One region of the Pseudarthrobacter sp. MOO13 genome, then DNA from elsewhere that is predicted to be linked to it. Evidence: riboswitches for the same ligand, from Rfam matches in the RefSeq annotation. Region 1 holds a riboswitch; each other region holds the start of a gene.

Region 1 (7,919 bases):
CTCCAGCCTCCGCTCCCAGAGGGACCGCATGTGGGCTGCGTACCGTGGAAACTTCGGCTCCGCTTGGGCGGCAATGTCCGGGAAGGTGGCGATGTTGATGAGGGTGGGCACGATCGGCACGCCCTGCCCGGCGAACCGGGGCAGGTGCCGTGGCAGCAGCCCGGTGGCGTGCTCGATGCAGTCGATGCCGGCGTCGAGCATCTGGTCCAGGGTGTCTTCGGCGAAGCAGTGGGCCGTTACCCGGGCACCTTCGTCGTGTGCAGCCTGGACCGCGTCGCGGACGACGGCGGCAGGAAAGGACGGCGCCAGGTCACCGGCGCCCCGGTCGATCCAGTCCCCCACCAGTTTGACCCAGCCGTCCCCGTCCCGGGCCTGCTTGCGCACGGCCTCAACGAGGTCCTCGGGTTCGACCTCGTGGGCGAAACCGCGCAGGTAGCGCCGCGTCCGGGCAATGTGCCGGCCTGCGCGGATCAGCACCGGGAAGTCCTTGCCGCCCTGCATCCAGCGCGTATCGGCGGGCGAACCCGCATCACGGACCAGGAGGGTTCCGGCGTTGAGGTCCGCAAGCGCCTGTTCCTGCGCTACGGCGGCCTCCACCGGACCGGCCGGCCCCAGCCCGATATGGCAATGGGCGTCCACGAAGCCCGGCAGTACCCAGCCGTCGAATACCCGGTCGGGTGGCTGTGCGGGCGGGCGGAACGTGAGCTTGCCGCCCACGGACCAGAGTCCCTGCCGCAGGCTGTCCGGTGCAGCCAGGACGGGTCCGCGAAAGTGAATGATTCCTGCCATCCGGGCATCCTTTCGTTGCCCGGTCAGGCTAGCATCATCGATTGTTACAACGGGCTTCCGGAGGGCTGTGGTAGCTTCGTTGCTGACCACACGGGTGCCCCTGCAGGGGCTGAGATCGGGCTGCCGCAGCCTGCGACCGTTGAACCTGTCCGGGTAATGCCGGCGAAGGAAGTGAGTATTCCCTTGAGTACACAAAACACCCAGTTGAACCCTGCCCTGGTGCCGTCCGGTTCCGATGCGGCCAACGGACCCGGCACCGGATCCAGTGGCGAATCCCACGTCCAGGTGACGCAGTCGCTGAAGTCGCATTCACTGGCTTACATCGACGACGCCGGTTCCGGCATCCGGGTCCCGGTCACCGAGATCGCGCTGGAGCCATCACCCAACGGGCAGCCGAACGCACCTTTCCGGACCTACCGGACGGCCGGACCGGGAAGCGACCCCGTCCGCGGCCTGGAGCCCTTCCGTGCCGAATGGATCGTGGCGCGCGGGGACACCGAGGCCTACACCGGCAGGGAACGCAACCTGCTCGACGACGGCCGCTCGGCCGTGCGCCGGGGCGCTGCCTCCGCGGAGTGGAAGGGTGCCCGGCCGGTGCCCCGCCGCGCCGTCGACGGCCATACGGTGACCCAGATGCACTACGCCCGGCAGGGCACCATCACGCAGGAAATGCGTTTCGTGGCGCTGCGGGAAAACTGCGACGTGGAACTGGTCAGGAGCGAGGTAGCCGCCGGTCGGGCCATCATCCCGAACAACATCAACCACCCTGAGTCCGAGCCCATGATCATCGGCAAGGCGTTCCTGGTGAAAATCAACGCCAACATCGGTAATTCTGCCGTGACGAGCTCCATCGCCGAAGAGGTGGACAACCTGCAGTGGGCCACCCAATGGGGTGCCGACACGGTGATGGACCTGTCCACGGGGGACGACATCCACACCACCAGGGAATGGATCATCCGCAACTCCCCTGTCCCGATCGGAACGGTTCCGATCTACCAGGCACTGGAAAAGGTCAACGGCGAAGCCAACGCGCTGACCTGGGAAATCTTCCGGGACACCGTCATTGAGCAGTGCGAGCAAGGTGTGGACTACATGACCATCCACGCCGGTGTCCTGCTGCGGTACGTCCCGCTCACGGCCAACCGGGTGACGGGCATCGTCTCGCGCGGTGGTTCCATCATGGCCGGCTGGTGCCTGGCCCACCACCAGGAGAACTTCCTGTACACGCATTTTGACGAACTTTGCGAAATCTTCGCGAAGTACGACGTCGCGTTCTCCCTGGGGGACGGGTTGCGGCCCGGCTCCACGGCGGACGCCAACGACGCGGCGCAGTTCGCTGAACTGGATACGCTGGCCGAGCTGACGCAGCGCGCGTGGGAGTACGACGTCCAGGTGATGGTCGAAGGCCCCGGGCACGTACCGTTCCACCTGGTCCGGGAAAACGTGGAGCGGCAGCAGGAGCTGTGCAAGGGTGCGCCGTTCTACACGCTCGGTCCGCTGGTGACCGATGTCGCGCCCGGCTACGACCACATCACCTCGGCAATCGGGGCCACCGAAATCGCACGGTACGGCACCGCCATGCTCTGCTACGTCACGCCCAAGGAACACCTGGGCCTGCCCAACAAAGACGACGTGAAGACCGGCGTCATCACGTACAAGATTGCGGCCCATGCAGCGGACCTGGCCAAGGGACACCCGGGGGCGCGCGAGCGGGACGATGCTTTGTCCAAGGCCCGGTTCGAATTCCGCTGGCGCGACCAGTTCGCGCTGTCGCTGGACCCGGAGACGGCGGAATCGTTCCACGATGAGACGTTGCCGGCCGAACCCGCCAAGACGGCGCACTTCTGCTCCATGTGCGGACCCAAGTTCTGCTCGATGCGGATCAGCCAGGACATCCGGAATGAATACGGCTCGGCTGAGGCGCAGGCGGCGCTCACTGAGGCGGCGTCGGGGATGCGGGCGAAGAGCCAGGAGTTCCTGGCCGCCGGCGGCAAGGTCTACCTTCCGGAGTTGCAGGTGCCCGCCGGCAGCTAGGAGGCCCGGGCCGGCTCGCTGCGGCTGACCTCGCCGATGAACTGCCTGATGGTCCGGTCGCCTTCCACCGAATCATGGGGCCGGTGCCCGCCCGCGGCAACGCGGTGCAGGGCACCGGTCTCCCGCAGGTAACCGGCAATCTCCTCGTACAGCGGCTCCCAGCCCCCGGTCAGGACCAAGGTGGGGACCCCGGGAACAATATGCAGGGGCGCTTCCCACGACGGGACCTGGAGCCGCAGCCGGCGCGCGGACCGTTTCTCCTCCGCGGTGGCAGGCTGCTGCAGGTCCGTGGCATAGACCCGCCGGACGAACTCCCGTTGGAAGTCCTCATCACTGAGCTGGTGGCGGACCTCGAGAAGCGGCTTCATCAGGCTGATGTGTGCCGCCGTGGCCGGCAGCTCCGCGGTCAGGGAGAGGCACGCCGGTTCCACCAGGGTCAGGGAGTAGACGAGGTCAGGGCGTTCGACGGCCGCCATCATGGCAGGAATGGCTCCCTGGGAGTGCGCCACCACGTGTCCGCCGGCGGCGCCGCGGCCATCATCGGCCAGGGACCGCAGCACGATGGCAGTGTCCTCGGCAAATGATGATTCCACCGGCTCCGCGACGGCGTCATAGCCCTGGCGGCGAAGGAACAGGGCGTCGAAAGACAGCGCCATGCCGTGCTGGCGGGGCCACGCGGCGGCGCCGAAAGCACCGGCGCCGTGCACGAAAACTACCCGCTGCTTGAACATGACCCAACCCTATTCCACGGCACCGACATCCGTGGGGAACTGCTACTTGCCCAGGAACTTGTCGAAGCCCTTGGGGAGGTTCAACTGCGACGGATCGAAGTCGCCGCCCTGCTGGCCGAACGCGGCACCGGTGGGCAGCGCCTTGCCCGCATTGGCGCGCCGGGCCTCGGCCTCCTTGCGTTCCTGCGCAGCCTTGGCCGGATTGCCGGACTTCGCCTTCTTCTTCGGCGCGTTCTTGGCGTTCTTCCGCGCACCCCCACCGGCACCGGGCATACCCGGCAACCCGGGCATTCCCGGCATGCCGCCCTGGGCCATCTTCTTCATCATCTTCTGGGCCTGCGCAAAGCGTTCCAGCAGGCCGTTGACCTCGGAAACGTGGACGCCGGAGCCGCGGGCGATGCGCGCCCGGCGGGATCCGTTGATGATCTTCGGGGCGAGGCGCTCGTGCGGCGTCATGGACCGGACGATTGCCTCGACGCGGTCAATTTCGCGCTCGTCGAACTGCTCCAGCTGCTGCCGGATGTTCTGCGCGCCCGGCATCATCATGAGCATCTTCTTCATGGAGCCCATGTTGCGGATCTGCTGCATTTGGGCGAGGAAGTCCTCGAGGGTGAAATCTTCCTGGTCGGCGAACTTCTTCGCCATCCGGGCTGCTTCGTCCTTGTCCCAGGACTTCTCGGCCTGCTCAATGAGGGTGAGGATGTCGCCCATGTCCAGGATGCGCGAGGCCATCCGGTCCGGGTGGAAGAGTTCGAAGTCGTCCAGGCCTTCGCCGGTGGAGGCGAACATGACCGGCTTCCCCGTCACCGAGGCGACCGACAGTGCGGCACCGCCGCGCGCATCGCCGTCGAGCTTGGACAACACGATGCCGGTGAAGTTGACGCCCTCATCGAAGGCGAGGGCCGTGTTGACCGCGTCCTGGCCGATCATGGAGTCGATCACGAAGAGGACTTCGTTCGGGACGATGGCGCGGCGGATCTGGCGGGCCTGCTCCATCATATCCGCGTCGACGCCCAGGCGGCCGGCGGTGTCCACGATCACGACGTCGTGCAGGGTGCGCTTGGCTTCCTCGACGCCGGCACGGGCAACGGCGACCGGGTCACCGGCAGGGTGGTCCAGCTCGGTGGACGTGGCGCCGGGGTGCGGGGCGAAAACGGGCACGTTGGCGCGCTGGCCCACCACCTGGAGCTGGGTGACGGCGTTGGGGCGCTGGAGGTCGCAGGCCACCAGCATGGGGCTGTGACCCTGGGCCTTCAGCCACTTGGACAGCTTGCCGGCCAGGGTGGTCTTGCCTGCACCCTGGAGGCCGGCCAGCATGATGATGGTGGGTCCGCTCTTGGCCAGCCGGATCCTGCGGGTTTCGCCGCCCAGGATCTCCACGAGTTCCTCGTTGACGATCTTGACGATCTGCTGGCTGGGATTCAGGGCAGCCGAGACCTCGGCGCCGAGCGCACGTTCGCGGACCTTCCCGGTGAACTCGCGGACCACCGGAACGGCGACGTCTGCGTCCAGCAGGGCACGGCGGATCTCGCGGACCGTGGCATCAACATCGGCCTCGGTGAGGCGGCCCTTGCCGCGGAGATTTTTGAAGGTTGCTGTCAACCGGTCAGAGAGTGAATTGAACACGCGCCGTGAACTTCTTTCAAGAGATGATCGGGACTCGACTACCTAGGGTATCAAGTCAGCCACGTCAGATGGCATGCTGGCAAAATGACGAGCCAAACATCTGTGCAGACATTGCTCATCCTCGGCGCCTCCGGCGACCTCACCGGCCGGCTCCTCCTTCCCGGCCTTGCCCGGCTGGCGGCGGCGGGCCGGGCGGAAGGACTCCGGCTGGTAGGTGCCGGATCGGATCCCTGGACCAAGGAACAGTGGCAGGACCGGGTCCGCTCGTCCTTCGCCGCCGCAGCCGGCGCGGCGGACGGCCCGGGGAAGGAAGCCCTCGAAGCACTGCAGCAGGAAACGGCCTACCACCAGGTGGATGTCACGGCCAAGGATGCCCTGGCGTCCCTGCTCGCAGGGCTCAAGGGCCCTGTGGCCGTCTACTTTGCACTTCCGCCCCGCATCAGCCAGCAGGCCTGCGAGACACTCCAGCCGGAGGAGGTTCCCGAGGGCACCCGGCTGGTCATGGAGAAGCCGTTCGGTTCCAGCGAGGAGTCGGCGCGCTCCTTGAACCGTACGCTCGCCCGACTGGTTCCGGAGGACCACATCCACCGCGTGGACCACTTCCTGGGCAAGGCGACAGTGCTTAACATCCTGGGCCTGCGGTTTGCCAACAACTTCCTGGAGCCGGTGTGGAACCGGCAGCACGTGGAGAAAGTGGAGATCTTCTTCGATGAGGACCTTGCCCTTGAGGGCCGGGCCCGCTACTACGACGGTGCCGGCGCGCTCCGCGACATGATCCAGAGCCACTTGCTGGAGGTCATGGCCCTCATGGCCATCGAACCTCCAGCCACTATCGGCGAGCGCGACCTCCGCGACGCGGTATCCAGCGTGCTGCGGGCCAGCAGCGTCCGTACACCGTTCACCGGCACTACCCGCCGGGCGCGCTATACGGCGGGATCGATTGCAGGGAAGGCCGTCCCCGACTACGCAAAGGAGGCGGGGGTGGATCCCGGCCGAGGAACGGAGACGCTTGCGGAGATCCAGGTGGACATCGACAACTGGCGCTGGCGGGGAGTGCCGTTCATCCTGCGTTCCGGAAAGGCGCTGGGCGACAAGCGCAAGGAGGCGGTGGTCACCTTCCTTCCCGTACCCCACCTGCCGCGGGGATTCACGGGGGTGGACTCCCCCAACCAGCTGCGGATCGGGTTTGGTCCGGACACGCTGGAGTTCGACGTCGACGTCAACGGCCCGGGGAACATTTTCAGCCTGGGCCGGGTCACCTTGGAGGCGGAGTTGAGTGCCTCAGACCTGCTGCCGTACGGGGAGGTGCTGGAGGGCGTCCTGACCGGAGACCCGTTGCTGTCTGTCCGCGGCGATACCGCGGAGGACTGCTGGCGGATCGTGGAGCCGGTGCTCACGGCGTGGGCGAAGGGTGAGGTCCCCTTGGAGGAGTACGACGCCGGTTCGGCCGGCCCGGCATCGTGGCCCACCAACCGCGAAACGGGCGCGGGCGGCGGCGACTGATAAGGGAAGGGCACCAGCACACGAAACAGCACAGCGGGCGGGAACCTTTCGGTTCCCGCCCGCTTTGCTGTTTCGTCCTGTTGTTCCTGGCCCCAGGACCGGTGTGGCCTGCCTAGATGGCGGCTACTCCGCGTTCCCCGGTCCGGACGCGCACTGCTTCATGGACGTCGATGGTCCAGACCTTGCCGTCCCCGGCCCGGCCGGTGTTGGAGCTGGCGATGATCACGTCCAGGATGTCGTCTGACTGTTCGTCGGTGGCCAGGACTTCAACGCGGATCTTGGGAAGCAGGTCCACATTGTATTCGGCTCCTCGGTACACCTCGGTGTAGCCGCGCTGGCGTCCATATCCGCTGGCCGCGCTGACGGTCAGTCCTTGGACCCCGTAAGCTTCCAGTCCTTCCCGGATGGTTTCGAGCTTTTCCGGCCTGACGATTGCAGTGATCAGTTTCATGCCCCCACACTTTCCTTGCCTGTTGCCGGCTGTGCCTGCTGTGCTCCGGCTGCGGATTCCCGGCTTTCCGCCTGGGTCTTGCCCGTCACCATGTCGTGCAGCGGCTGGAAGCTGCCACCGTGGCCGCCGACGCCGAACTCGTAGGCGGTCTCGGCGTGCAGGCTGAGGTCTGCGCCGGCGATTTCCTGGTGCTCGGAGATGCGGAAGCCCATGGTCTTGTGGATGGGGTAGGCGATGATCAGGGTCATCACCGCGGTGAAGGCGATGGAGAGCAGCGCTGCCAGGACCTGTGCCACCAGCTGGGTGGCGCCGCCGCCGTAGAACAGGCCGGCAGCCCCCTGGTCCGGGGTGGCGAGGAAGCCGATGGCAACGGTGCCGATGACACCTGCAACGAGGTGGACGCCCACAACATCCAGGGAGTCGTCATAACCGAGCTTGAACTTCAGCCCGACCGCCAGGGCAGAGGCGATACCGGCGACGACGCCCAAGGCAATCGCGCCGAGCGGGGAGACGTTGGCGCAGGCCGGGGTGATGGCGACGAGGCCGGCCACCACGCCTGAAGCAGCGCCGAGCGAGGTGGGGTGTCCGTCCCGGATGCGTTCCACAGCGAGCCAGCCAAGCATCGCGGCGGCCGGGGCTGCCAGGGTGTTGATCCAGATCAGGCCGGCCTGTTCCACGGTGGCGGCGGCGCCGGCGTTGAAGCCGAACCAGCCGAACCACAGGATGGCTGCGCCGAGCATGACGAACGGGATGTTGTGCGGGCGGTGGTTCGGGTCCTTGCCGAA
Region 2 (7,919 bases), 340 kb from region 1:
GCCGGTACCGGTCTTGGCCTGGCCGATGATGTCGTGGCCCGCCAAGGCCACCGGCAGGGTCATGGCCTGGATGGGGAAGGGGTGCGTGATCCCGGCGTCGGCGAGGGACTCGACAATATCCGCGCGGACGTTGTAGTCGGCAAAGGACTTCTCCGCGATCTCGTGCGGGGTCTCGTCCGAGATGATGGTCTCTTCCGGCTCGATGGTCTCGGTGCCGGACGCATCGGTCAGGAGCTGGTGGGTATGCAATTCACTCACGGGGAGTTTCCTTATTCATTTGGGCAATGGCGCTGCCTGCTCAACGGGCCGGCCAGTCCTGGCCGTTCCGGAGCACGCTCGGGCGCGCAAGCTAATCCAGTGGAAGCCGATCGCGGGCTATCTAATGCTGGCACTGGTGACCAACGGGCAAATCTCAAGATCGCGTAGGGGCGGGCTTGTTGGTTTCAAATCAAGGAAATCAACGACCGGGCATCCAGTTCTACCTTCCCAGTCTAGCCGTACAGGGGCGAAATCCCCGTGTTGCCCCTTCCTGCCGCGTCCATAGGGCCCTTATGGAACCAGTTCGAAGTGGATCTGCCGGGTGGTGATGTCGGAGGACAGCAGCCGGACGCGCACCTTGGTACCGGACGTCAGCTCGCCGGCGCAGCGGGCCGTCACCGCCGGTTCGGCGATCTGGATGATCCCGGAACTGCCGTTCCCGTTGCCGTTCTTGGTGGCTCCGTTGCCGTTTCCATTGCCGTTCTTGGCGGATCCGTTGCCGTTTCCGTTCTGGGGCTTGGACCCGGAAATCACGATCGCGTCGAATTCCTGGCCGATGTGGTTCAGCAGCAATGCCGCCTCCACCGTGTCCAGCGCCATCCGCTCCATCCGCGACGCCAGCTGGTCGGAACCGGCCATGATTCCCGGCAGCAGCGGCAGCGCCTCCCGTGCCCAGCCCGGAACATCACCGCCGTTGCTGAGGGCTTCGCAGATCACCAGCACGAAGCGGTCCACCAGCCGGCGCAGCGGGGCGGTGGTGTGGGCGTAGGCGGCGCCGATGGCCGACTGGATGCCGTCGTCCGGGACCGTCCCGTCAAACGCCGTATAGGACGCGCCCCGGAACAGCATCCCGGCCGAATGCATGATGGCCAGCTGGCGGGGATCGGTGGGGTCAAGCGACCGCAGGTACTCGCCGTAGCTGACTTCGCCGTCCCACGGCCTGCCCAGCACTTCGGTCTGCAGCCGGAAATGCCTCAGCGACCGCTCATCCGGGGCCGGCATGGTGCGCAGGATGCCCACCTTGCCTTCCAGCATGAGCTGGGCGGCCGCCATCCCCGTCATCAGCGAAATCTGCGCGTTCCAGTCCTCCACGGGAAGCTGCGGGGCGGCGTCGATCCGGTAGCCGCCGTCGGGCAGCTGAACGATCTCCTGCTCCGGCATGTTGAGGCTGGCGCCCCCGCGCTCCCGCTCCAGCGCCACCCGTTTCAGCCCCACTTCCCGGAGCAGTTGCAGCACGGGGGGAGCGGTGCCGGCGTCGAGGGCTGCTTGTGCACCTTTGTAGCTGAGCTTGTCGCGGCTGCGGATCCGCGCCCGCCTGACGCCCACGGACGTCACTGCTGCGTCGGCGTCGAGCGTGAATTCCCAGACGAAAGCCGGACACTCCTGGCCCGGCAGCAGGCTCCCGGCCCCTTCGCTGATGACCTCCGGGTGCAGCGGGATCCGGCCGTCGGGAGCGTAGAACGTCTGCCCGCGGCGCCTGGTTTCAGCATCCAGCGGACCACCCGGCGCAACAAATGCAGGAACATCGGCGATCGCGTACAGCACCCGGTAGCCGCCCCCGTCCGGCTCGATGAACACGGCTTGGTCCAGATCCGTGGACGAGGCGGGGTCGATGGTCACGAATGCGACGGCGGTCAGGTCATAGGACGGCAGTTTCAGGGCCGCCACGGCGGCGCGGGCGTCGTCCACTGCCGCGGCCGGGTAAGGCCCCGGCAGTTCGAGTTCGGTCCGCAACGCGCCCAGTGCCTCTTCCAAGGCGTTCCGGTGGTCGCGGACATTGGGAGCCAACCGATGATGTGACACAAAAGTCAGCGTAACTCCAAGTCCCGGGTTTACGCAGGCCCGGGGCCGGCAGCGTCCAGCGCGTCGAGCAGGGAGGCCGCAGCGGCCGCGGGATCCGACGCCTCCGTGATGGCACGCACCACCACGATCCTCCGTGCTCCTGCCTCCGCCACCTGGTGCACGTTCCCGTGGTCTATGCCCCCGATGGCAAACCACGGCACCGGGTTGGGTACTTCCGCGGCGGCCTTGGCGGCGTACTTCACCAGGTCCAGCCCGACGGCGGTCCGGCCGGGTTTGGTGGGCGTGGCCCAGACAGGCCCCACGCAGAAGTAGTCCAGGTGGGAAGGCCCGGCAGCGGCGGAGAGGGCGGCATCCACCTGCTCCGGGCTGTGGCTGGACAGCCCGATGGCCGCATTGCCGTTGACCAGCGTCCGGGCCGCAGCCAACGGGAGGTCCTTTTGGCCGATGTGGAACACCGGTGCGCCGGACAGCACCGCGATGTCGGCCCGGTCGTTAACGGCCCAAAGCCGCCCGTGGCGAACCGCGGCCTCCTTCAAGACCGCCAGCAGGTCCAGTTCTTCGGCTGCCTCGATGCTCTTGTCGCGCAACTGGATGATGTCCACGCCCCCGGCGAACGCGGCATCCACGAACCGGGCAAAGTCGCCGCGGTCCCGGCGCGCATCCGTGCAGAGGTACAGTCGGGCCGCCCCAAGGGCAGGAAAGGAGGAGGGGGACATATTCATGCCTGCCAGCCTAGTTCCTCTAAACTGGGCTGGTACTGCGGGAGCCCGCGGCAGCTGTCACAAAGCGCCGGGCTGAGAGGGCGTCGGAGCCGACCGCTTGACCTGATCCGGCTAATACCGGCGTAGGGAAGGAACCACACCATGACCAGCACCAGGAACTGCCTGCCCGGACTTGGCGATGACGCCATCCGGGCCGACGTCGCCGTCATCGGCGCCGGAGTGGTGGGACACGGAATCGCCTGGGAGATCCAGCGCTCCGGCAGGTCCGTTGCCCTCATCGATGACGCGCCCGGCGCCGGCGCCAGCTGGGCCGCTGCCGGCATGCTGGCCCCCGTCAGCGAGCTGCACTACCAGGAAGAGGACCTCCTGGAACTCATGCTCGACGCATCATCCCGCTGGCCAGGCTTCGCTGCCGGCGTCGCCGCAGCAGCCGGAGCCGGGACCGGCTACCTGATGACACCCACCCTCGCTGTCGGTGTCGACGCTGCCGACCGGCGGGCGCTGATGGACCTGCGCGCAGTGCAGCAGGCCAGCGGCCTGGAGGTGGCACCGTTGACCGTGCGTGAAGCCCGCAGCCGCGAACCCCTGCTGAGCCCGGGGATCTCCTGTGCGCTGGACACCCCGGCCGACCACCAGGTGGACCCGAGGAGGCTGATAGCGTCCGTGCGCCTGGCGCTCGCCGCAACGGTACGGGAAACCCCGACGGTGGCGGTTGCCGGTGCAACGGAAGGTTTTGCCGTCCCGGAGCGGGCGGCCGGACTGCTGTGGAAGGACGGGACGGTGGCCGGCGTCCGCCTTGGGAGCGGCAGCACAGTCCTGGCGGGGGAAACTGTCGTGGCCAACGGCCTGCACGCGGCGTCCCTTGACGGCTTGCCCCACGGCCTTGACCTGCCGCTGCGGCCGGTGCACGGGGACATCCTCCGGCTTTCCGTGCCGCAGCACCTCCGCCCGTTGGTGACAGCCACGGTGCGTGGGCTGGTCCACGGGATCCCGGTGTACATCGTGCCCCGGGAGGATGGCACGGCAGTCATCGGCGCGTCCCAACGGGAGGACGCCCTCTCCGACGCCGTGAGCGCCGGGAGCGTCTACCAGCTTCTCCGGGACGCCCAGGCGCTGGTTCCCGCCGTCGCCGAACTTGAACTCCTGGAATGCACCGCCCGGGCGCGCCCCGGAACCCCCGACAATGCACCCTTGCTGGGCCGGGTTGCGGCGTCCTTGGGATCCGGGGGCCCAGCCGACGGGCACGTGCCGGGGCTGATCATCGCGACCGGTTTCTTCCGGCACGGGGTGCTGCTCACGCCCGCCGCCGCCGCGATCTGCACGGCACTCCTGGACGGAGCCGCCGATCCCCGCTGGGCACCGTTCACCCCGGACCGTTTTTCCGGGTCGGCCGTGGCCGTCCCCAGCCCCCATCTGAAGGAGACAGCGTGAACATCACCCTCAACGGAAACCCGCACACGGTGGCCGACGGCGCCTCCATCACCACGCTCGTCAGCCAGGTCACCGGGCGGCCGCTGGCCCCCAACGGCCAGGCGACGGACGGCAGGAAACTGGGCGTCGCCGTCGCCCACAACGCCCAGGTGGTGCCGCGCAGCCAATGGTTCGGTACCGCGCTCGCCGACGGCGACGACATCGAACTCGTCACTGCAGTACAAGGAGGCTGACCCCATGACCGAAACCGGCACCATCAACACCGCAAGCCAAGCCGCAGATGACACCCTGGTGATCGACGGCGTCGCCCTCGGATCCCGGCTCATCATGGGTACCGGCGGTGCGCCCAGCCTGGACGGCCTGGGCGCTGCGCTCCTGGCCTCCGGGACGGCACTGACCACGGTGGCCATGCGGCGCTACTCAACCGCGGAAACCGGCTCTCTGTTCCAGTTGCTGGTGGACCACGGGATCAAAGTCCTGCCCAACACCGCTGGCTGCTTCACGGCCCGGGACGCTGTCCTCACCGCGGAACTGGCCCGGGAGGCCCTCGAAACCGACTGGGTGAAGCTGGAAGTCATCGCCGACGAGCAGACCCTGCTGCCGGACGCCGTGGAACTCGTTGACGCCACCGAGCAGCTGGTCAACCGCGGCTTCAAGGTCTTTGCCTACACCAACGACGATCCCGTGCTGGCGCTGCGGCTGGAAAATCTTGGTGCCACCGCCGTGATGCCGCTCGGCGCACCGATCGGCACCGGCCTGGGCATCCTGAACCCGCACAACATCGAACTCATCGTCTCCCGGGCCTCGGTTCCCGTGGTCCTGGACGCGGGCATCGGTACGGCCTCCGACGCCGCCCTGGCCATGGAACTGGGCTGCGACGCCGTCCTGCTGGCCACAGCCGTGACGCGGGCGCAGAACCCGGCGCTGATGGGGGAAGCGTTCAAGCACGCCGTGGTTTCCGGAAGGTTGGCGAGGGCAGCCGGACGCATCCCGCGCCGGGAACACGCCCTGGCCTCATCGGCGATGGAGGGCCGGGCCGAGTTCCTCTAGCCCATAAAAAGCCTGTGGCCACCACCCGTCCGGGTGGTGGCCACAGCTTTACTCAGTCCGGTTCAGCCCCGCAGGACCGCGTTCAGCCGTTCCGTGTCATGGCGTGTCCGGGTGCGGCCCAGGTAGGCGACGGCGGCAATGGCCGCGGCGGTGCCGAGGACGATGGGCAGGACCCAGGGGAGCCACGTCAAACCCGGAAGGTAGCCGAAACCTGCCGTCATGAGGATGATCCACGCCATCGCCGCGACGCCCACGGCGATCCCGGCGGGCACGCCCGCGCCGTATCGGGAATGGCGTTTGTCATTGGCCCAGACGATAAACCCGGCGGCGAGCGTGGCAAGCACCACGATGGTCAGCGACAGCATGGATCTCCTTGGAACGTGCGGTCAGCCTAGAACTGGCCGAAACCTACGCGGCGGACCTCTTCAGCGCCAATTTCCACATAGGCAAGTGCGTTGCCGGGCACAATGATCAGGCGTCCCTTGTCATCCTTCAGGCGCAACTGGGTGCCGTCATTGATGGCTTCACCAACAGTCTTGGCCACCGTCTCAGCATCCTGGTCTGATTCGAGCACGATTTCGCGGCCAACGTTTTGAACGCCGATCTTAATTTCCAAGGGGGCCTCCCAGCCTGGTTCGTCGATGATGTCTTATTTGTAGTCTAGGACTCTTTGGGGAAGCGAGAGATTCCGCGCCAAGCTAAACGGTAGATGAGGTCGCTGGCCACGTTGAGGTCCAGGTTGCCGTCCGTTTCCAGCCAATACCGGGCGCTGACCTGCGCCATCCCGGCAAGGCCCCGGCCCAGGAGCTCCGCCTCCAGGTGGGGGAGCTTGGTGTCCTCGGCAATGACCCGGGCGATGGCGTCTGCGAAGGTCCGATTAAAGGTCTCCAGCCTGGAGCTGACATCGGGATCGTTGATCAGGTCCGATTCGAACACCAGGCGGTGTGCCTGGTCGTCGTTGGCGATGAAGTGGAAGTAGGCGCGCATGACGGCCTGAACGCGCTCGTCGTTGTCCGTGGTGGAGTTCAACGCCCCCAGCATCAGCTCGGTCAGTGACGTCAGGTGGCTTTCCAGCAGGGCCAGGTACAGCTCACGCTTGGACGGGAAGTGCTGGTACAGGACAGGCTTGCTCACGTGGGCAGTCTCTGCAATTTCGTCCATCGCGGCCCCGTGGTAGCCGTTCGCAACGAAAACTTCCTGGGCGGCGGCAAGCAACTGCGCGCGGCGTTCGTCCCGGGGCAGCCGGGCGGACCGTTGGCCTGCGGGGCGGGAGGGAGTTTGCGGTTCGGCCGCGGGCGGGCGGTCAGCCCGTGCTTCAGGGACCACAGTTGTCCTTCTTTCCATTGCAGTTACATTCACTTTACTGCGGGGTAATATGACCCGGCGGTATCCCGGGGCATACATTGAAGTATGGCTTCGACGTTCACCGCAAATGTTTCAACCCATTCGCTGGATCCGCTGGTGGAACCGGCAGCTGCCCTGACGTCTGCCGAGGTGGAACGCTACTCCCGGCACCTGATCATTCCCGAGATCGGCGCGCTGGGGCAGCGGCGGCTCAAGAACGCCAAAGTGCTGGTCATCGGAGCCGGCGGCCTCGGTTCACCAGCACTGCTGTACCTCGCCGCGGCAGGGGTGGGGACGCTGGGCATCATCGACGACGACGTGGTGGACCTGAGCAACCTGCAGCGCCAGGTCATCCATGGCGTGCAGGATGTGGGACGGCCCAAGATCGAGTCGGCCCGCGATGCCATCGCCGCCCTGAACCCGCTGGTGGATGTCCGGCTCCACAACGTGCGCCTGGATTCGGGCAATGCGCTTGAACTGTTCGCAGAGTACGACCTGATCCTGGACGGCGCTGACAACTTCGCCACCAGGTATCTGGTGAACGATGCCGCCGCGATCCTGGGCAAGCCTTATGTGTGGGGCTCCATCTTCCGCTTCGACGGACAAGTGAGTGTCTTCTGGGAGAAGCACGGCCCCACGTACCGGGACCTCTACCCCGAGGCCCCTCCCGCCGGTTCCGTGCCTTCCTGCGGCGAGGGCGGCGTCTTCGGTATGTTGTGCGCCGCCGTGGGCTCGCTGATGGTCACCGAAGCGGTGAAGCTGATTACCGGCGTCGGGCGCTCCCTGCTGGGCCGCGTGGCGCTGTTCGATGCCCTGGGCGGCAGCTGGCGGGAGATCCGGGTCGCCAAGGACCCGGCGGCGGAGCCCATCACTGAACTCACGGACTATGAGGCGTTTTGCGGGATTGCCCCGGCGTCCACCACGGACACGGAACACACCATCACCGCCACCCAGCTGGCCACCATGCTGGCATCGCGGAAAGCCGGGCTCAAGGACTTCGAACTGGTGGACGTCCGGGAGGCCGGCGAGTACGACATCGTCCGGATCGACGGAGCCAAGCTCATCCCGCAGGGACGGATCCTGGCGGGCGAGGCGTGGGGCGAACTCCCGCAGGACCGGGACATCGTGTTCCATTGCAAGGCCGGGACGCGCTCGGCGAACGTCCTCGCGGCGGCCCGCCAGGCAGGCTACCAGCGGGTCAGCCACCTCGACGGCGGGATCCTGGCCTGGGTGCGCGAGGTGGAGCCTGACAAGCCCGTCTACTGACGGAAACGCCCGCTCACCTTCGACACCAATTTCCCCAACGCCCGC
Region 3 (7,919 bases), 1.5 Mb from region 1:
AAGCGACATCAAACGTCTGCTCTCGTTCACCCTGGTCAGCCACATCGGGTACATGGTGTTCGGGCTGGCCATGTCCTCCGTGGCCGGGCTGGCGGCTGCGGTCTTCTACGTGGCCCACCACATCACCATCCAGACCAGCCTGTTCCTGGTGACCGGCCTGATCGAACGCCGCGGCGGCAGCTCCTCCGTTGACCGGCTGGGCGGCCTGGCCAAGCTCTCGCCCCTGCTGGCAATGCTGTTCTTCATCCCCGGCATGAACCTGGCCGGCATCCCCCCGTTCTCCGGGTTCCTCGGCAAGGTGGGCCTGCTGCAGGCCGGCATTGAGCTGGGGACCCCGCTGGCCTACGCACTGGTGATCGGCGGGGTGCTGACCAGCCTGCTGACGCTGCTGGCCATCGCCCGCGTATGGAACCGGGCGTTCTGGCGGAAGCCGGAGGACGCCGAACATCCGGACCCCGTGCTGCTGGCCGGCCCCTCGGGGCGCGCCGCCGGTCCGGGCGCCAAACTCAACACGGTCACGCTCCTGCCGCGCACCATGGTGGGATCAACCCTTGGCCTGGTGGTGCTCGGCGTCGCGCTCACCGTGTTCGCCGGGCCGCTGTTCGGGCTCTCCGACCAGGCTGCGCGGGACATGCTGGACCGGGCCCCCTACATCCAGTCGGTCCTCGGCAGCAATACCGCCGTTCCGGCCACCGTGACGGGAGGAGGACGATGAGCCGCAAACGGATTTCGCTGCGGCAGGAGCTTCCCCTCCTGGTGTGGCTGGTGATCGTGTGGGGCGCCCTGTGGCAGGACTTCAGCCCCGGGAACCTGCTCTTCGGTGCCCTGCTGGCGGTAGGCGTTGCCAGGCTGTTCTACCTTCCGCCGGTGGAACTCAGCGGCCGGTTCAACATCCTGTACGCCGTGCCCTTCGCCTTTGCCTTCCTGGCGAAAGTGGTGGTTGCCAGCGGCCAGGTCCTGTACCTGGCCACCGTCCGCGGACCCAAGGTGACCAACGCCGTCGTCGCGGTGAAGCTCCGGAGCCACCAGGACCTGATCGTCACCGCCACCGGGCACGTGATCTCCCTGATTCCCGGCTCCCTGGTGGTGGAGGTGGACCGCCCGGCCTCCACCCTGTACCTGCATGCACTCAACATCACCTCCAAGCAGGACATCGAGGGCCTGCGGAACGAGGTCCGGTCCATCGAAGCGGGCCTGATCCGCATCATGGGGTCCGCCGAAGAACTCGAAGCCGTCCGAATGGAGGCGTCCGCATGATGCCTGTTGTCCTGGCGGTCACGGCCGTCATCTTCTCCCTCGCCGCGGGCGGGGCCATCATCAGGATTGCCCGCGGCCCTTCGCTGCTGGACCGGGTGCTTGCGGCCGATGTCCTGCTCGCCATCCTGGGCGGGGCCCTGTGCGTGGACATGGCCGTGAACCGGCACCTGAACAACCTGATGCTGGTGGTGGCCATCTCCATCATTGGGTTCATCGGGTCGGTCACGGTGGCCCGGTTCGTCGCCGACCGGAGGGTGAACCCCCATGAATCCTGACTTTTCCGGCGCGGACGCGTGGATCGACCTTGCCTCCGCGGTGTTCATGGTGGCGGGTGCGCTCCTGTCCCTGGGCGCCGCCATCGGGCTGCTCCGCTTCCCGGACCTGATGAGCCGCATGCACGCCGCCACCAAGCCGCAGGTCCTGGGCCTGTTCCTGCTGCTGGCAGCCATTGGGCTGCAGATGCGCAACTGGTGGGTTTGGCCGGTCCTGGTGGTGGCCTGGATCTTCCAGCTGCTCACGGTGCCGGTGTCCGCGCACATGGTGGGCCGGGCCGGCTATCGCACCAAGCACCTGCACCGGGAGCTGCTCGCCGCCGATGAGCTTGAGGCCGTAGTGCAAAAAGCCGCCGCCGAGGCTGCCCTGACGGACAACCGCGACGACGGCGAAAACCGCCAGTAGCTAGACGATGTCCTGCGTCTTGGCGAAGCGGGTGATGGCGCGCTGGGTGCCCCGGTTGGCCAGGACCTGGATGATGGCGCTGACGGACGCGGAGATCAGTGCGAAAGTCAAGGCCGACCGCAGGCTGGTGGGCACGTCCTCGCCCTTGCCGCTGGGCGGCTTCTGCCCGGTGGTCTTCTCCCAGATGGTGTTGACGAGCTTGGTGCCGACCAGGCCTGCGCCCAGGCTCACCGCGGTACCGAGCAGCTTGATGAAGAGGTTCATTCCTAGTACTCCTTGCGGGCGGAAAACGGACTGCCTCCAGCCTAGCCGTACACCCGGACCGGTCCGGGCAAGGGCATGGCCGGCATCCTCTCGGGCCCGCTGACGGCGGTCCGCGGTCACATCCGGTTCAACAGCCGGCATGGCCGCCGCCCAGCCCCCGCCAGGTGTAAACTTGACCACGCCCAAACCGGGCAGTATCTACACGCGAACATCAACATTCAAAAACGACAGGGGAGCGCCGCCGTCGGACAACCTGGCCATGCCGGGAACCGCAGGTGGGCGCTGAGAGTGCGGGACAGCCGCAGACCCTCGAACCTGATCCGGTTAGTACCGGCGCAAGGGAGTCGAGTTCTCAAAGTGTCCGGCCGGACCGGCAACGGTCCGCCAGCCGGAGCCACTTTCCCCTCCTGTTACCCAGGAGGATCACATGAGTACTGCTGCAATCAAGAAGACCACCAGTAAGTCCTGGCGCGTCGTCGACATCGTGGTGGCGGCCTTGGTGGCCATCGCCGGCGGGGTCATTTTCTGGGCCTGGGACCAGGGCGCCGCCGCCCTGTCGGCCCCCATGAACGCCGCCTACCCGCCCTTGACCGGGATCCTGGCCGGCGGCTGGATGATTCCCGGCGTGCTGGGAATGCTCATCATCCGCAAACCCGGAGCCGCCCTGTTCTGCGAAACTGTGGCCGCAACGGGCGAGCTCCTGATGGGTTCCCAATACGGCGCCTCCGTCCTTTTCTCCGGTTTCATCCAGGGGTTGGGCGCGGAAATCATCTTCGCGGTCTTCGTCTACCGCAAGTTCAACCTGCCCGTCTCCCTCGTGGCGGGGGCGGCCGCGGGCTTCTTCTGCGGCCTGAATGACTCATTCGCACCGTGGGGCTGGAACATTGCCTACTCCGGGGCGGACAAGCTCGCCTACATCGTCCTGACCACGGTGTCCGGCGCCGTGCTGGCGGGCGCGTTGTCCTGGCTCGCCACCCGCGGCCTGGCCCGCACCGGGGTGCTGAGTTCCTTCGCGTCCCGCAAGGCTGCAACGGAGCCAGTTTTCTCCTGATGGCACCTTCCCAGGACGCCGCAGGAGGCGTGCGCCCTGCCGCCGTCACGGCCCGCGGCTGGGGCTGGCGGCATGCCGGTAGGGCCAAACCTGCCGTCCACGCCCTCGACCTGGATATCCGCCCCGGCGAGCGGGTACTCCTGCTCGGTCCCTCGGGTGCCGGGAAGTCGACGCTCCTGCATGCCCTCGCCGGGGTCCTGGGCGACATCAACGACGACGGCGAGGCCGGCGATGCGGACGAGTCCGGTTCGTTGCTGGTTGACGGCGCCCCTCCCCGCGAGCGTCGCGGCCGCTCCGGCCTGATGCAGCAGGACCCGGAGACGCAGGTGGTCCTCTCCCGGGTGGGGGACGACGTCGCCTTCGGCGCCGAGAACCTTGCCGTGCCCCGCGACGCCATCTGGGCGCGCGTGCACGAGGCGCTTGCCGACGTCGGACTGTCCCACCTCCCGCTGGACCACCCGACGTCGGCCCTCTCCGGCGGTCAGAAACAGCGCCTGGCGCTGGCGGGCATCCTTGCGATGCGTCCCGGGCTGATCCTGCTGGACGAGCCCACCGCCAACCTCGACCCGGACGGAGTGCTGGAGGTCCGGGACGCCGTGGCACGCTGCCTGGACAAGACCGGGGCCACTTTGGTGGTGGTGGAGCACCGGGTTTCCGTCTGGAAGGACCTGGTGGACCGGATCGTGGTCCTGCAGCCGGGCTCCGCCTCGGATCCCGCCGTGCTCCTGGACGGACCTCCGGACCGGGTGCTCAGCGAGGCCCGGGCCATGCTGACGGCGGCCGGAGTCTGGGTGCCGGGGTATGTGCCGGCCACCCGCCGCCGGTCCGGCATCCCGGCCGCCGTAACCGGCAACCTCCTGCTTGCAGCCGAAGACCTGGCGGTCTCCCGCGAGCGTCCCCGCCGCAAAGGCTTCCGGAAGATTCCGCCGGTTCCTGTCCAGGAGGGTGTTGCCGCGCAGGTCCGGGCCGGCCAGGCGCTGGCCGTCACCGGCCCGAACGGCGCCGGAAAATCAACGTTCGCACTGACCCTTGCCGGGCTCCTTGAACCGGTGTCCGGAAAGGTGTCGGCCGCGGTGGACCTGAGCCGCGGTGCCGGGATCGACCCCTACGCGTGGAAGGCAGAGCAGTTGATCTCACGGGTGGGCACCGTGTTCCAGGAACCGGAGCACCAGTTCGTGACGGGCAAGGTGTTGGACGAGCTGCTGTTCGGGCCGCGGCACCTGGGCCACGGCGAGGACCGGGTGGAGGAGCTGCTGGAGCGGCTGCGGCTCACCCAGCTGGTGGACGCCAATCCCTACACATTGTCCGGCGGTGAGAAGCGTCGGCTGTCGGTGGCCACGGTCCTGGCCGCCAGCCCGCAGGTGCTGGTCCTGGACGAGCCGACGTTCGGGCAGGACGCCAACACCTGGGCGGAGCTGGCCTCGTTCCTCTCCGAACTCCTGGACGCCGGCACGGCCGTGGTGTCCGTGACCCACGACGCCGAATTCACCCGGGCTTTGGGCGGGGCCGAGCTGCGGATGGCCGCCACGGAACCGGTGGCGCCATGAGGCAGCAGCTGACCCTGGACGGCAACCGCGCCCTTCTTGCCCGGGCCAACCCGCTCAGCAAATTTGCCGCCGTCGTGCTGATCACCGCGGTCCTGGCGCTGTCCATCGACTGGGTTTCCGCGTCCGTGGCGCTGGTCTTCGAACTGATCCTGTTTCCCCTGGCCGGCCTCACCGTGTCCCTGCTCTGGCAGCGGGGCTGGCCGCTGATCCTCGCCGCCGCCATCGGCGGCTGGAGCACGTCCATCCTGGCTCCGGACAGCGGGAGGATCCTGCTCGACGCCGGCATCTGGACCATGAGCGAAGGCTCCCTCCAGCTGGGCATCGGCTTCCTGCTGCGGGGCTTCGCGATCGCCCTTCCGGCGGTGCTCCTGATGAGCTGCACCGATCCGACGGACCTTGCCGATGCGCTGGCACAGAAGGCGCGCCTGCCGCACCGGTTCGTCCTGGGAACCCTGGCGGCGATGCGCCTGGTGGGGCTCATGGCCGAGGAATGGCAGACCATCGGGATGGCCCGGCGTGCCCGCGGCGTGGGGTCGCGCGGCAACGTGGTCCAGCGGGTGAAGGCGACCCTGGGCCAAAGTTTCGGGCTCCTGGTGCAGGCGATCCGCCGCGCGTCGAGGCTTGCCGTGACCATGGAAGCGCGGGGTTTCGGCGGCGGGCAGCGAACCTGGGCCCGCGAATCGACGTTCAGTGTGCTGGACCTGTGGGTGGTAGGCGGCGGCGTCCTGATCGCCGGGTGCGCCCTCGGTGCGGCGCTTGCCGCGGGCCGTTGGAACATGGTGTGGCTGGGCAGCTAGCAGGGTTACCTGCCGGTACTATCGCATGTAGCGGGTAGGTCACCCCGGATACTCCCTCGGATGGCCATACCGCGACCTTCTATCTCATTTATGATATATTCGCGTCATGACTCAGGAGACCGCCGGCCACGTCGCCGCCATGTTGAGGAACGCCCGGACCGAGAAGGGCTGGACCCAAGGCCAGTTGGCTTCCGAACTCGGAACCAGCCAAAGCGCCGTCGCCCGGATGGAACAAGGCAAGCAGAACCTCAGCCTCAAGATGATCCAGCGGCTGGAGACCATCTTCGACCGGAGCATCGTCAACGTGGGCAAGCCCAGGATGACGCACCTGCGGGTGGAGGGCGGCCGCACCCTCTCCGGCGCGGTGGACGTCAACAGCAGCAAGAACGCCGGCGTGGCGCTGCTGTGCGCCAGCCTGATCAACCGGGGCACCACCGTGCTCCGCCGCCTCGCGCGGATCGAAGAAGTCAACCGCATCGTTGAAGTGCTGACCAGCATCGGCGTGGAATGCACCTGGCTCAACGACACGGATCTGCGCCTGCGCCGCCCGGCCGTCCTGGACCTGGAAGGGATGGACGTTGACGCGGCCCGGCGAACCCGCAGCGTCATCATGCTGCTGGGCCCCCTCCTGGACGAGTCACGGGAGTACCGGCTGCCCTACGCCGGCGGCTGCGACCTCGGCACCCGCACGGTGGAACCCCACATGCAGGCACTGCGCGAATTCGGGCTCTCGGTGGAAGCCACCGCCGGTTTCTACACGGTCCAGGCGCCTCCCGCGGACACCAGGGACCGTTCCTTCGTCCTCACCGAACGGGGGGACACCGTTACCGAGAATGCGATCATGGCGGCGGCCCACCGGCCGGGAACAACCGTGATCCGCAACGCCAGCCCCAACTACATGGTGCAGGACCTCTGCTTCTACCTGCAGATGCTCGGGGTGGCTATCGAGGGCGTGGGAACCACCACGCTCCGGATCACCGGCCGGCCCGTGATCGACGCCGAGATCGAGTATTTCCCGTCCGAGGACCCGATTGAGGCCATGAGCCTGATTACGGCCGGCATCGTCACCAATTCCGAGGTCACGGTCCGCCGGGTACCCATCGAATTCATGGAAATCGAGTTGGCCACCCTGGGCCAGATGGGGCAGAAGCTCGAAATCTCCGGCGAATACATGGCCCGCAACGGGCGCACCCGGCTGGTGGACGTGACCACCAAGCCGTCGGAGCTGCGCGCGCCCGAGGACAAGATCCACCCCATGCCGTTCCCCGGGCTGAACATCGACAACCTGCCTTTCTTTGCCGTGATCGCCGCGAACGCCCACGGGCAGACCATGATCCACGACTGGGTGTACGAAAACCGTGCCATCTACCTGACGGAGCTGAACCGGCTAGGTGCGCAGGTGCAGCTGCTGGACCCGCACCGGATCTACGTCAACGGACCCACCAAGTGGCGTGCCGCGGAGGTGGGCTGCCCGCCGGCGCTCCGCCCCGCTGCATGCCTGCTGCTGGCCATGCTCGCCGCACGGGGCGTCTCCGAGCTGCGCAACATCTACGTGATCGAACGCGGCTACGAGGACCTGGCGGAACGCCTCAACACCATCGGCGCCAAGGTGGAGTACTTCCAGGACTAGGCGTTCATGCTTCGTCATGATCAGCAGCTGCGCCCGGAATTTCCTGGCCCTGACGCAGAATGTTCGTATGCGTACTTTCGGCGTCGAGGAAGAACTCCTGATTGTTGATCCGGAGTCCGGGGAGCCGCTTGCCCTGGCGGACGCCCTCCTCGCCGGACACCGTGTCGCTGCGGACGATCTCCCGGTGGACCCGGACCTCCACCACTCCGGGAAGCAGGCGGATCACGACGACGAGATGGGCCTCAGTGCCGAGCTGAAGCTTGAGCAGATCGAGACGCAGACAAAGCCCTGCCTGGAGTCCGGGGCCCTGCTCGAGCAGATCAGGGCCGGCCGCGCCATGGCCAATCAGGCGGCGGCCAAAAACGGAGCCAGGGTGGCTGCGCTGGCCACGTCTCCGCTGGCATCCGCCAGCCACACCACGCCGGACCCTCGCTACGCCAGGATGCTGGAGCGCTTTGGCCTCACGGCGCAGGAACAGCTGACCTGCGGTTTCCACGTGCACACCTACATCGAATCGCCGGAAGAGGGCGTGGCGGTCCTGGACCGGATCCGCGACAAGCTGGCGGTGCTGACGGCGTTGAGCGCCAACTCGCCGTACTGGAACGGCGTCCCCACCGGGTTCGAAAGCTACCGTACCCAGGCCTGGAACCGGTGGCCGACGTCCGGCCCGGCCGCGATCTACGGGACGTACCCCG

The links. A riboswitch is a leader RNA that binds a small molecule or an ion and turns the genes downstream of it on or off. The one in region 1 is predicted to bind thiamine pyrophosphate.
Region 2: linked by a shared signal. The riboswitch ahead of thiO (glycine oxidase ThiO) and the one ahead of thiC (phosphomethylpyrimidine synthase ThiC) in region 1 are both predicted to bind thiamine pyrophosphate.
Region 3: linked by a shared signal. The riboswitch ahead of AC4EEO_RS00400 (ECF transporter S component) and the one ahead of thiC (phosphomethylpyrimidine synthase ThiC) in region 1 are both predicted to bind thiamine pyrophosphate.

The regions. Positions count from the first base shown of each region.
Region 1 covers NZ_CM177848.1:1,560,518-1,568,436, reverse strand. The annotation lists gene AC4EEO_RS07300 (amidohydrolase family protein) at 1-789, opposite strand, end outside; TPP riboswitch at 870-977, shown strand; gene thiC (phosphomethylpyrimidine synthase ThiC) at 973-2,823, shown strand; gene AC4EEO_RS07290 (alpha/beta hydrolase) at 2,820-3,554, opposite strand; gene ffh (signal recognition particle protein) at 3,597-5,180, opposite strand; gene AC4EEO_RS07280 (glucose-6-phosphate dehydrogenase) at 5,265-6,683, shown strand; gene AC4EEO_RS07275 (P-II family nitrogen regulator) at 6,796-7,134, opposite strand; gene AC4EEO_RS07270 (ammonium transporter) at 7,131-7,919, opposite strand, start outside.
Region 2 covers NZ_CM177848.1:1,225,422-1,233,340, forward strand. The annotation lists gene AC4EEO_RS05805 (DEAD/DEAH box helicase) at 1-258, opposite strand, end outside; gene AC4EEO_RS05810 (RNB domain-containing ribonuclease) at 550-2,061, opposite strand; gene thiE (thiamine phosphate synthase) at 2,091-2,783, opposite strand; TPP riboswitch at 2,811-2,929, shown strand; gene thiO (glycine oxidase ThiO) at 2,925-4,214, shown strand; gene thiS (sulfur carrier protein ThiS) at 4,211-4,447, shown strand; gene AC4EEO_RS05830 (thiazole synthase) at 4,452-5,264, shown strand; gene AC4EEO_RS05835 (hypothetical protein) at 5,327-5,629, opposite strand; gene AC4EEO_RS05840 (DUF3107 domain-containing protein) at 5,656-5,880, opposite strand; gene AC4EEO_RS05845 (TetR/AcrR family transcriptional regulator) at 5,925-6,590, opposite strand; gene moeB (molybdopterin-synthase adenylyltransferase MoeB) at 6,675-7,874, shown strand.
Region 3 covers NZ_CM177848.1:98,431-106,349, forward strand. The annotation lists gene AC4EEO_RS00375 (Na+/H+ antiporter subunit D) at 1-715, shown strand, start outside; gene AC4EEO_RS00380 (Na+/H+ antiporter subunit E) at 712-1,257, shown strand; gene AC4EEO_RS00385 (MrpF/PhaF family protein) at 1,254-1,532, shown strand; gene mnhG (monovalent cation/H(+) antiporter subunit G) at 1,522-1,935, shown strand; gene AC4EEO_RS00395 (DUF4235 domain-containing protein) at 1,936-2,199, opposite strand; TPP riboswitch at 2,419-2,559, shown strand; gene AC4EEO_RS00400 (ECF transporter S component) at 2,627-3,250, shown strand; gene AC4EEO_RS00405 (ABC transporter ATP-binding protein) at 3,250-4,797, shown strand; gene AC4EEO_RS00410 (energy-coupling factor transporter transmembrane component T family protein) at 4,794-5,594, shown strand; gene AC4EEO_RS00415 (UDP-N-acetylglucosamine 1-carboxyvinyltransferase) at 5,701-7,224, shown strand; gene AC4EEO_RS00420 (glutamate--cysteine ligase 2) at 7,292-7,919, shown strand, end outside.